2 regions of the Sodalis sp. RH21 genome follow, and region 1 is predicted to be linked to the other one. Evidence: predicted binding sites of a transcription regulator. Region 1 holds the regulator's gene; the other holds the start of a gene.

The links. The regulator PhoB, encoded in region 1, activates phosphate uptake and scavenging genes when phosphate is short. The targets are predictions, from matches to a motif close to CTGTCATAAAACTGNCNNAT.
Region 2: a site for PhoB is predicted at 2,192-2,211, ahead of glpT (glycerol-3-phosphate transporter). Genes of this name have one in related genera too.

What each region holds. Positions count from the first base shown of each region.
Region 1 covers NZ_CP178732.1:4,392,198-4,398,029, forward strand. Annotated here, with positions in the region: gene ACL2XP_RS20275 (cobalamin-independent methionine synthase II family protein) at 1-844, opposite strand, end outside; gene ACL2XP_RS20280 (PstS family phosphate ABC transporter substrate-binding protein) at 1,083-2,027, opposite strand; gene phoR (phosphate regulon sensor histidine kinase PhoR) at 2,024-3,358, opposite strand; gene phoB (phosphate response regulator transcription factor PhoB) at 3,383-4,072, opposite strand; gene sbcD (exonuclease subunit SbcD) at 4,284-5,528, shown strand; gene ACL2XP_RS20300 (AAA family ATPase) at 5,525-5,832, shown strand, end outside.
Region 2 covers NZ_CP178732.1:1,688,549-1,694,380, forward strand. Annotated here, with positions in the region: gene glpB (glycerol-3-phosphate dehydrogenase subunit GlpB) at 1-313, opposite strand, end outside; gene glpA (anaerobic glycerol-3-phosphate dehydrogenase subunit A) at 303-1,976, opposite strand; gene glpT (glycerol-3-phosphate transporter) at 2,349-3,704, shown strand; gene ACL2XP_RS07730 (ABC transporter substrate-binding protein) at 4,105-5,199, shown strand; gene ACL2XP_RS07735 (ABC transporter ATP-binding protein) at 5,210-5,832, shown strand, end outside.

The DNA of each region.
Region 1 (5,832 bases):
CGGTATCATATTCCAGGAAAAAGGCATCCAAGTTAACCTGGCCGAACAATATCGGCGCCACCGGCTCATAGCCGCCTTCGGAAATCCAGGTGGAGCGGAAATTGCCCCGGCAGACATGCAGGCCGACCACCAGATCGTCCGGTTTGCCGGCCAGCGCTTTATTCAGCACGTCCGCGTAAATGCGCGCCAATTGCTCGGGATCTTCGCCGCGTTCGCGGATTTGCTGCTGCTGTTGCGTCGAGCACAGATAGGCCCATACGGTGTCATCAAGCTGGAGATAACGGCAGCCGGCGTCGTAGAAGGCGTGGATCGCGTCGTGCCATGCCTGCGCCAAATCGGCGAAATAGTCGGCCAAGTCGGGATAAACCTTGGCGTCGATGGCGCCGCGCCCGCCGCGAAAATGCATCACGCTCGGGCTGGGGATGGTCATTTTGGCCACCGCGTCGCCGGCCACGCTTTGCAGGAAACGAAAATCCTCCAGCATCGGATGATGGTTAAAAGCAACCTTGCCGGTGACTTTAATACTGCGCGCCTTGGTCTGCACGCCGGAGAACTGGATGCCGCGATCGACATCATAGCCTTCCACCCCTTCCAGGCCCTCGAAAAAATCAAAGTGCCACCAGGCCCGGCGGAATTCGCCGTCAGTGACCACTTGCAAACCCAGCTCGCGCTGAAGCGCCACGACCCGGGTGATTTCGCGATCTTCCACGGCGCGCAGCTGTGCGGCGGTAATATCCCCTTGCTGTAACTGCCGGCGGGCCAGTTTGATGGCTTCGGGCCTGAGCAGGCTGCCGACCACGTCGGCGCGAAACGGGGGCAGGGTTCGTTGCAGTTCATTTGGCATGTTATGGCTCCGGCAGGAGGGCGTAAATAAAAGCGTGCCCAAAAATAAGTAAACGCTGGGTTTATATCAGCATCGGGACGGGGGCTAATAACATAGCTATCAAGTAATTTAGCAGGTAAATAGTTGCCAAGCGTTACTCACGGACATCCAGACGGCTATAAACGGCAAAGCCATCATAACACGGGCGGCCGGCGCACGGAGGAGAAGAAATTTCACGCCAATTGAAAATAATTCACGTTCACTCCAGTCCCATATCCCGGCGCGCCTGGATTCTGACCGGTTCCGGCAAGGGCTGATAACCCCCCTGCCGGGCCCGGCGCTGACCCGCCGGCGACAGGATTTGATCCATGAAGGCGGCGGTGACCGGTTCCAGCGGTTTATCCGGCGCTTTGTTTATATAGAGGTATAGATAGCGCATAAGTGGGTACTCGCCATTGCGCAGCGTCGTTTCGTCCGGCGCCACCCGTCGCCCCTGCTCGTCCGTCAACGGCACGATGCGCACGCCGGTGGCGTGAAACCCCATGCTGGCGTAGCCGATGGCATTGGCCGCGGCGGCGACCGCCTGCGCCACGGACGCGGAACCGGGCAATTCATTCACCGACGGCAGCATATCCCCGGCGCACAATACCCGTTGCCGGAAAAAGCCATAGGTCCCCGACGCCGAGTTGCGGCCATAGCGCACCAGGGTCATACCGCGCCAGTCCCCCTCCAGGCCAAGTCCGCCCCAGTTTTTCACCGCGCGGGTTTCACCGCAGTTACGGGTAGTGGAAAAAACGGCGTCCAGCTGGCGCAGCGTGATAAACGGCAGGGGATTGTCCTGATTGACCACGATCACCAGCGCGTCCAGGGCCACCGGCACCGCCAGGGGCTCATAGCCGTAATGGCGCCGGAACGCGGCGATTTCCGGCGCGGTCATCACGCGGCTCATCGGCCCGATCTGCGCGGTGCCCGAAGCCAGCGCCGTGGCCGCCGTGGCCGACCCGGCCGCCTGGATCTGAACACGGACCTCCGGATGGTCCCCGGTGAAATCCGCGGCCCATAGGGTCATCATATTCGCCAGGGTATCGGAACCGCTGCTGGTCAGGTTGCCCGCGAGCACCGACGGCGGCCGCGCCACGACCGGCAGGGCCAGCAGCAGGCAGAGCAGGCAGCACCCGATCTTGACGGTCCCCCCGAGCATCATCGCTTCACCGGCGGCAAAGCGGGCAGGGAATTTTCCGCCTGGGAAGCGGACACGATCATCCGGTTGGGCAGCGTGAACACAAACCGGGTGCCGGCCCCCGGTTCGCTGATCACATCCAGCCGCGCGTCATGGTTGCTGAGCGCATGTTTAACGATGGCCAGTCCCAGCCCGCTGCCGCCGGTCTGGCGCGAACGGGCTTTATCGACGCGGTAAAAACGTTCGGTCAGGCGCGGCAAATGTTCGGGAGCGATCCCCGGTCCGTTATCGCTCACCTGGAATTGCGCCCCGGCGGCGGTGCGCTGCCAGCAAACTTCAATCCGGGTGCCGGGAGGGGTGTGGATCACCGCATTATAAATCAGGTTCGACATGGCGCTGCGCAACTGCTCTTCATTGCCCCGGACCTGCAACTGTTCATTAATGCGAAACACGATATCGTGCCGCTCCTGGCTTAGCCCCGCCGCGCTTTGCTGCAAGCGCTTGAGGATGGCGGGAATATCAATCCGTTCATTCACCTCGCCCTGGGGGGCGGCCTCGATACGGGATAGCACTAATAATTGTTTTACCAGGCGCTCCATGCGCTGGGTCTGATCCTGCATGGTGTGAATGGCCTTGGCGCGGATGGCTTTATCCATCGTCTGGTCGGTCATCATTTCCAGATATCCTTGCAGCACCGTTAACGGCGTACGCAGCTCATGGCTGGCATTGGCAAAAAAGTTACGCCTGGCCCCTTCCAATTGGCGCATTTGCGTCACGTCGCGGATCACCATCAGCAGCTGATCGTCGGTATAGGGCATGACGCGGAATTCCACATAGCGCTGATTATTCAGCAACAGGGTCAGCGGCCGCTTGAATGACTGGGCCTGGATATATTCATTGAATTCGGGATAGCGCAGCAAATTGAGAATATGCTGGCCGTTATCTTCCGGCCAGCGGAACCCCAGCAATTGCTGCGCCAGGCCGTTGCACCAGAAAATATGTCCGTCGGCGGTCAGCATCACCAAGGCATCCGGCAAGGTTTCGGCACCGCTGCGAAAACGCTTGAATAAGGTCGCCAGCTCGCGCCGGCGGCGGCGATGGCGCTGCTGCATCTGGTGCAGGCCATAAAACAGCGGTTCCCAACTGCCCCGCCCCACCGGCGGCGTGCGGCGCAGATCCACCCATAGCCACTGCGACAGGCGCAGTTGATAATAATAGTTGCGTAATAGCGCGGCCAGCAGCGCCGCCGCCAATAGCCAGCCCGCATGGCCGACGAACAGCGACAGCAGCAGGGCCGGCAGGCAAAACAGCACCACTTCGAGCAACAGTTTTCGCCAGGATAAACGTTCTAGCACCGGGCGTTCTCCTTGGTTGGCGCGTTAATAGCGGGCCGAAAAGCGATAGCCGGTGCCGCGCACCGTTTGCACCATCCGATCGTGCCCGCCGGTTTCCAGCGCTTTACGCAGGCGGCGGATATGCACATCCACCGTCCGGTCTTCCACATATACATTAGTGCCCCATACGTGGTTGAGCAATTGCTCGCGGCTGTATACCCGTTCCGGATGGGTCATGAAAAAGTGCAGCAATTTAAATTCGGTAGGCCCCATATCCAGCGCCAGCTCATTGGACGTCACCCGGTGCGAGGACGGGTCCAGGCTTAAGCCCTGCACTTCGATTTTATCTTCCACCGCCATGGGGGAAATACGGCGCATCACCGCCTTGATCCTGGCCAGCAGTTCCTTGGGGGAGAAAGGTTTGGTGATATAATCGTCCGCCCCGACCTCCAGGCCCCGGACCCGATCTTCCTCTTCACCCCGCGCGGTCAGCATCATGACCGGAATATCGCGGGTCAGGACTTCGCGTTTCATATGTTTGATAAATTGAATCCCCGAGCCGCCTGGCAACATCCAGTCCAGTAATACCAGATCCGGATAAGGCTCCGCCATAAGGGTGACCGCAGCACCGTAATCCTCGGCCTCGATCGGCTGAAAACCATTTTGTTCAAGTACAAAGCAGACCATTTCCCGAATCGGCGCTTCATCTTCCACGACTAATATGCGTCTTGCCATTATTTTCCTGCCATTAATCTCTGCGGTTATCGTGCCCGGGCATTATGCGTCACTTTTATGACAGATTTATTAAAATCAGCGCTTCCTGCTACAAGCATAGTGGGGCGCGCTTTTTTTCGGTATAACTTCCCGAATATTATCTTTACGACGGCATCGTCCTGGGGGAAGGTTTATACTCTCGCCCTCACTTTCGCACCCACGCTGGAGCCTCATGCGGATTATCCATACCTCTGACTGGCATTTGGGCCAGTCGTTTTTTACCAAGAGCCGGGCCAGTGAACATCAGGCGTTTCTCGACTGGCTGGTGGCTCGGGCGGATGAACATCAGGTCGATGCCATTATCGTGGCCGGCGATATTTTTGATACCGGCACCCCGCCCAGTTATGCCCGCGAACTGTTCAACCGTTTCGTGGTGGCGCTCCAGCCCACCGGCTGCGAACTGATCGTGCTGGCCGGCAATCATGATGCGGTGGCCACCCTCAATGAGTCCCGATCGCTGCTGGCCTGCATGCATACCCGGGTGATCGCCGGCGTCGGCCGCGATGATATCGCCGAACCGCCGGTGTTTATTCTCAAGGAGCGTAGCGGAAAGCCGGGGGCCATTCTGTGCGCCATCCCGTTTTTACGGCCGCGCGATATGCTGGTGAGCCGCTCCGGGCAATCGGGGGACGACAAACAGCGGGCGCTGATGGATGCCATTACCGCGCACTACGCGGCGCTGTACGCCCAGGCGTTGGATCTGCGCGCCGGCCAGCCCGGCGAGTTGCCCATTATCGCCACCGGGCATCTGACCACGGTCGGCGCCAGCACCACGGATTCGGTGCGCGATATTTATATCGGCAGCCTGGATGCGTTTCCCGCCCAGCTGTTCCCCCCGGCGGATTATATCGCCCTGGGCCATATTCACCGGCCGCAGCGTATCGGTAATCAAGAGCATATCCGTTATTGCGGTTCCCCCATTGCCCTGAGTTTCGATGAAACCGGCCAGCCCAAGCAGGTTAATCTGGTGAGTTTTGACGACGCCAATGTGGCGCGGGTCGTGCCGTTGCAAATCCCTGAAACCCAGGCTCTGCGCCTGATAAAAGGGTCGCTGGCGGAGATCGAAGCCCAGTTGCTGGCCTTTGCCGATCGCCAGGAAGCAACGCCGGTGTGGCTGGATATCGAAGTGGTGACCGATGCCTATCTCAATGACATCCAGCTGCGCATTCAGCAAATAGCGGCCGGCCTGCCGGTGGAAATCGTATTGCTGCGCCGCAACCGCGAACAGCGGTTGCAGGCCCTGGCGCACCAGCACCGGGAAACGCTGAACGAGCTGAGCGTCGGCGAAGTGTTCGAGCGCCGGCTCGCGCTCGCGGCGCAGCAGGACCCGGACACCCTGGGCCGCATCCGCCTGCTCTACGATCGGGTGGCGGCGGAGGTGCAGCAAGGCCCGGGCGCCCAAGGAGACGTGCTGTGAAAATTCTGACGCTGCGCCTGAAAAATATCAATGCCTTACGGGGCGAATGGAAAATCGATTTCACCGCCGCCCCGTTCGATCGCAGCAGCCTGTTTGCCATTACCGGCCCCACCGGCGCCGGCAAAACCACCCTGCTGGACGCCATTTGCCTGGCGTTATATCACCGCACCCCGCGGCTGGAGCGCACGCCGGGGCAGGATTTGATGACCCGCCATACCGCGGAGGCCCTGGCCGAAGTGGAATTCGAGGTCAAGGGCGTCGGTTATCGCGCGTTCTGGAGCCAGCGGCGCGCTAAAAACAGCCC
Region 2 (5,832 bases), 2.7 Mb from region 1:
CGCCGGACAGGGCGATATTGCAGCGTCCCAGCAGCGCCTGCGCTTCGCGCGCCAGGGGGATGATGCGGTCGGCGCCGATGACGCTATAAGGGTGCCGCGGGGCCTGCGCGGCCAGCGCGGCCAAACAGGCCGGGGGCGATGCCACGGGGGTGCCGTCCGGCAGCCGGCACAGCAGATCCAGGGAACCGGAAGAGAAATACAGCGCGCTTTGTCCGGCGCTGACCACCGCGCAATGTTTACCCTGTTCGGCCAGGCGGATGGCGCAGCTTAATCCCGCCAGGCCGCCGCCAATCACTACGGTATCAAATTCCATCGTCCGCCTCCCGTTTACCGGCATTGTCGCCGTCCAGGCCGCATAATCCCTGGTAAACCCAACTGGTAAATTCGCTTTCCCGCAGCGCGTCCCCCCAGGCAATCGGCCTGACGCCTTTCCAGCGTTCGTTCAGGAACCTGGACAACTGGACGATGGACTGCGCCGGCGTGGCGACATTAAACCGCGCCAGCAGGCCGGCGGCGCGGCAGGCGCACAGTTCGCCCTGGCAGGTGCCCATGCCCACGCGCGTACGGCGGCGCAAATCGGTCAGGTTATTCACGGTCAGGGACTCCGCCGCATAACGCACTTCGCCGGCGGTAACCGCCTCGCATTCGCATACCAGGCTGTTATCGAGCCGGCTGCCGCCGAGCGCCCGGCTGGCCCGATCGCCGTGACGATAAACCGCCGACCCGGCGATGCTCACGGGTAGCCGGCTGACGGTGCGTTTAGTTTCCTCGGGCGATAGCCGGGAGCCGGGCAGGGGATTTTCGGCGGTGGTGCAGGGCGCGCTAACGCCCAGTTTCTCGCAGACTTTATCGGTCGCCCATTGCGCCATCAGGCGATAGGTCATCAGCTTGCCGCCGGTAATGGTGATAAATCCCGCCATGCCGTCCCGGGCGGCATGATCCAGCAGCACGATGCCGCGGCTGACGCTGCGGCCCGTGGGGTCGTCGTCGCTGGCCACCAGGGGGCGCACGCCGGCATAGGCGCGCAGCAGGCGCGTGTGCGCCAGCATCGGCGCCAGCAGCGCGCCTTCGCGGATTAATAAATCCACCTCCTGCGGGGTCACCGCGAGACGATCGATCTCGTCATACCCGATGCGGGTGGAGGTGGTGCCAATCAGCGAAATGGTGTCTCCCGGCACCAGAATGTCGCCATCGGCGGGGGTGCGGCAGCGATTGATCACCAGGTTATTAATACGATGGCCCAGGATCAGCAACGCCCCTTTGGCCGGGAACATCCGGATCTTCAGGTCGGCATATTCGGCGATATGCTGCCCCCAAATGCCCGCGGCATTCACGACCATCGCCCCGTGGATCTCATGGTGCTGCCCGGATTTGTGATTGTAGACGCGCACCCCGGTGACCCGATCGTTATGGCGCAGCAGGCCGGTGACTTCGTGATAGGTCAAAAAACGCGCGCCGTGTTCCCGGGCGTCGAGCATATTGGCCGTGCTCAGGCGAAACGGATCGATGGTGCCGTCCGGCACCCTCACCGCGCCGACCAGGGCGGGATTCACCGCCGGTTCCAGGCGCCGGGCCAATTGGGGATCGATGGCCTGCGCATCGATGCCCGCGTCGGCGCAGGCGCTGATAAATTGCCGCTGATAGTCCAGCGAATCCTGCGGCAGGGTGATAAATAATCCGTCGGTGGGTTCAATACAATGGTGGGCAATGCGCTTGAGGATGCGATTTTCTTCAATACATTCGCGGGCGGATTCGGCGTCATTTACCGCATAGCGGGCGCCGCTGTGCAGCAGGCCGTGGTTATGGCCGGTGGCGCCGCTGGCGATATCATAGCGCTCCAGCAGCAGGCAATCCAGGCCGCGGCAGGCGCAGTCGCGGGCGATACCCGCGCCGGTCGCCCCGCCGCCGATAATGATGACATCCGTATCAGCATAAGGCTCCCGGCTGGTTGCGCCGTCATTCATACGGTTACTCATGAAACCTCCTATGGCGCGCCCCGTGGCGGCGGCGGTTTATAGCAGTATTAACCCACGAAATCCGCAAAAAATGTGTGATAAGGAACAATATCGAATCATAAACGAAAGTTATACGCGCGTTAAAAACCCTTTAGTTGATAAATGTCATAAATTAATTATGTGTGAATATGCCAAAGTATGACTAATGGTTAATTTTTGGTATTAAATTCATAAAAATGTAATAAATGTTACACAAATCACAACCCCCGGCGGCGCCCCTCCCTAGGATAAGATTCGTTATCGAACACATTATTCGTATGTAATCAATTCAACCTCGCATTGCCGTGATTCATTATGCGCGAATCATCACTAACAGAGCCATTGGAGGCGCCCATGTTGAGCATTTTCAAACCAGCGGCACATCAGCCCCGCGTCCCTATCGATCAGACCGACCCGGTGTATCGCCGGCTGCGCTGGCAAATCTTTATGGGGATATTCTTCGGTTATGCGGCGTTTTACCTGGTGCGGAAAAATTTTACCCTGGCCATGCCATATCTGATTGAACAGGGCTTTAGCCGCGGGGATCTGGGCTTTGCGTTATCGGGTATTTCCGTCGCCTACGGTTTTTCCAAATTTATCATGGGCTCGGTTTCCGACCGTTCCAATCCGCGCGTCTTTTTGCCCGCGGGGTTGATCCTGTCGGCGGCGGTAATGTTATTTATGGGGTTTGTGCCCTGGGCCACCTCAAGTATCGCGGTCATGTTTGTCCTGCTGTTCCTGTGCGGCTGGTTCCAGGGCATGGGATGGCCGCCGTGCGGACGGACCATGGTGCATTGGTGGTCGCAAAAAGAACGCGGCGGCATCGTTTCTATCTGGAACTGCGCCCATAACGTCGGCGGCGGCTTGCCGCCCCTGCTGTTCCTGCTGGGCATGGCCTGGTTTAACGACTGGCACGCCGCGCTGTATATGCCGGCGTTCGCCGCTATTCTGGTGGCCTTTATCGCCTTCGGATTGATGCGCGATACCCCGCAGTCCTGCGGCCTGCCGCCCATTGAGGAGTATAAAAACGACTATCCGGTGGATTACAGCGACAAGGCCGAAGTCGAACTGACCGCCAAGCAGATTTTTATGCAATATATTTTGCCGAACAAGCTACTGTGGTATATCGCCGTGGCCAACGTGTTTGTCTACCTGCTGCGCTACGGCATTCTCGACTGGTCGCCGACCTATCTCAAGGAAGTGAAACACTTTACGCTGGATAAATCCTCCTGGACCTACTTCCTGTACGAGTACGCGGGGATTCCCGGGACGCTGCTGTGCGGCTGGATGTCGGATAAGGTATTCAAAGGCAATCGCGGCGCCACCGGGGTGTTTTTTATGGTGCTGGTGACCATCGTTACTATTATTTATTGGCTAAACCCGGTAGGTAATCCCGGTATCGATATGGCTTGCATGATCACCATCGGTTTCCTGATTTATGGTCCGGTGATGCTGATCGGCCTGCACGCCCTGGAACTGGCGCCGAAAAAAGCCGCCGGCACCGCAGCCGGCTTTACCGGCCTGTTCGGTTATCTCGGCGGGTCCGTCGCCGCCAGCGCCATTGTGGGTTATACGGTGGATTTCTTTGGCTGGGACGCCGGGTTTATGGTGATGATCGGCGGCAGCATCCTGGCGGTGCTGCTGCTGGTCATCACCATGATCAGCGAAAAGAAACATATGGCGAAACTGGCGGCGGAAAAGGGGGACTGACCGCCGGGTAAACCGCTTGCCGGCGGGGTTAACCCGCGGCAAGCGGCACGATCGCTGCGCGCCGGTAAACGGCGCGCTATCCAGAAAACGCGTCAATTCGAAAAACCCCCGATCGCCGCGCACTCTTTCACTGATATCGCCGCTGTTTGCCCGTCCGGTATTGCACCAAAATATGGCGTCCCGCTAGCGCAGCGGGTGCATTGTGCCGGTGCATCCCTCCGCATCTATTTTATAACTTGCTGATAAAATAGTGATTATTCCCTTGGCATAGCTCTTGCATACCAGCTTATATATAAGATGGTATACAAGTTTAATCGATCTTCGCATTCCTCCGTTGGCGGGGCGGGAAAGTTTAAAAGGGCGTTTATTAATCACACAGCTATGAGGTCGGGTTGAAGACATGATGAAAAAAAATGCAAGCGGCCAGGGGATCTCCCGCCGGGGCCTGTTAAAAGGCATGGGTATCGCCACGCTGGCCGGCGCCGCGGGCCTGTCGATGGCTCCCGCCTTTGCCAAAGAGCGCAGCGTGCGCATATCCAACTTCGGCGGATTTTTTGAAAAGGCCTTTAAGGAACATGTTTATCCGGCCTTTACCCAGGCTACCGGCATCAAGATTGTGTCGTCGCCGCAATCCGCCAGCGAGCAATTCCTGATGCAACTGAGCCAGTCCAACAAGGCCGGGTCGGTGCCGATGGATATTTGCTGCGTTCAGCAAAGCGACCTGCTGCGCGGGCGCAGCCAGGGGCTATGGAAAACCGTTGCCGCCGGTAAAGTGCCGAATCTGGGCAACCTGATGCCGGCCTATCGCCAGGACGCGGGCGCGGATGTGGATAATGTCGCGGCCATGGGCTGGTACCTGACGTTCGTGACCAACACGGAAGAGGTGACGACCGCCCCCACCAGCTGGCGGACGCTGTGGGAGAAAAATCCCCAGGCCTGGGGATTACAGGGCGGGGCTTCGACGGTGTTGCTGGAAATCACCGCCGCCACCTTCTTTGAAGGCAGCAAAACGCTGCAAACCAAAGAGGGCATCGATCGGGTGATCGCCAAAATCGCCGAGTTGAAACCCAATGCCAAAATCTGGTGGACCGATGAAGGCACCATGCAAACCGCCTTGCAAAATGACGAAGTGAAGGGCGGGCTGTATTACCACGATGTGTCAATGATCATGAAAGGCGAGGGCACGCCGGTACTGTCCACGTTCCCGCAGGAAGGGGCGGTGCAGGGGTATAACTCCTGGTGTTTGCCCAAGGCCGGCCAATCCGCCGACGAAGCGCAGGAGTTCCTTAACTGGAGCTGCACTCCGGAATGCCATCAGCTGATTGCCCGTGGCGTCGGGGCCGCGCCGCTGCTCCCGCGCGCCAAACTCAACCTGACGGACGCCGAATTCGCCGCCGTGTCGTCGGAATCCACGCCCATTTTGGTCGACGCCGCCGTCAAGGTGAAGTATGCCGATTATCTGGCGCAGCAGTTCCTGAAAATGCTTACCGTCTGAGGAGCTTACGATGAACGGGTTAGCGGTGGTGGAGATCACCAAGATGTACGGTGCGCAGCCGGCGGTGGACCATATTTCCCTACATGTGCCCCGGGGTGAACTGGTGTGTTTCCTCGGGCCGTCGGGATGCGGCAAAACCACGCTGATGCGCATCATTGCCGGGCTGGAGCAGCCCGATTCGGGCAGCATCGTGCTGGAAGGGCAGGATATCACCCACCGGCCGGTGCATGAACGCAATTTCGGCATGGTATTCCAGGCGCTGGCGCTGTTCCCCCATCTTAGCGTGGCGGAAAATATCGGCTATAGCCTGAAAATCAAGGGCATCGTGGCCAGCGAACGCCAGGCGCGGGTGGCCGAATTATTATCCTTGATCGATCTGGCCGGGGTCGGCCAGCGGCGTATCGATCAATTGTCCGGCGGCCAGCGGCAGCGGGTGGCCATCGCCCGCGCCCTGGCGCAGCAGCCGGCGGTGTTTTTAATGGATGAACCGCTGTCGGCCCTGGATGCCCGGCTGCGCGACCATATGCAGCTGGAAATCCGCCGGTTGCAGCAGAAGCTGAAAATCACCACTATTTTTGTCACCCATGACCAGCGCGAAGCCATGACCATCGCCGATCGCATCGTGGTGATGGC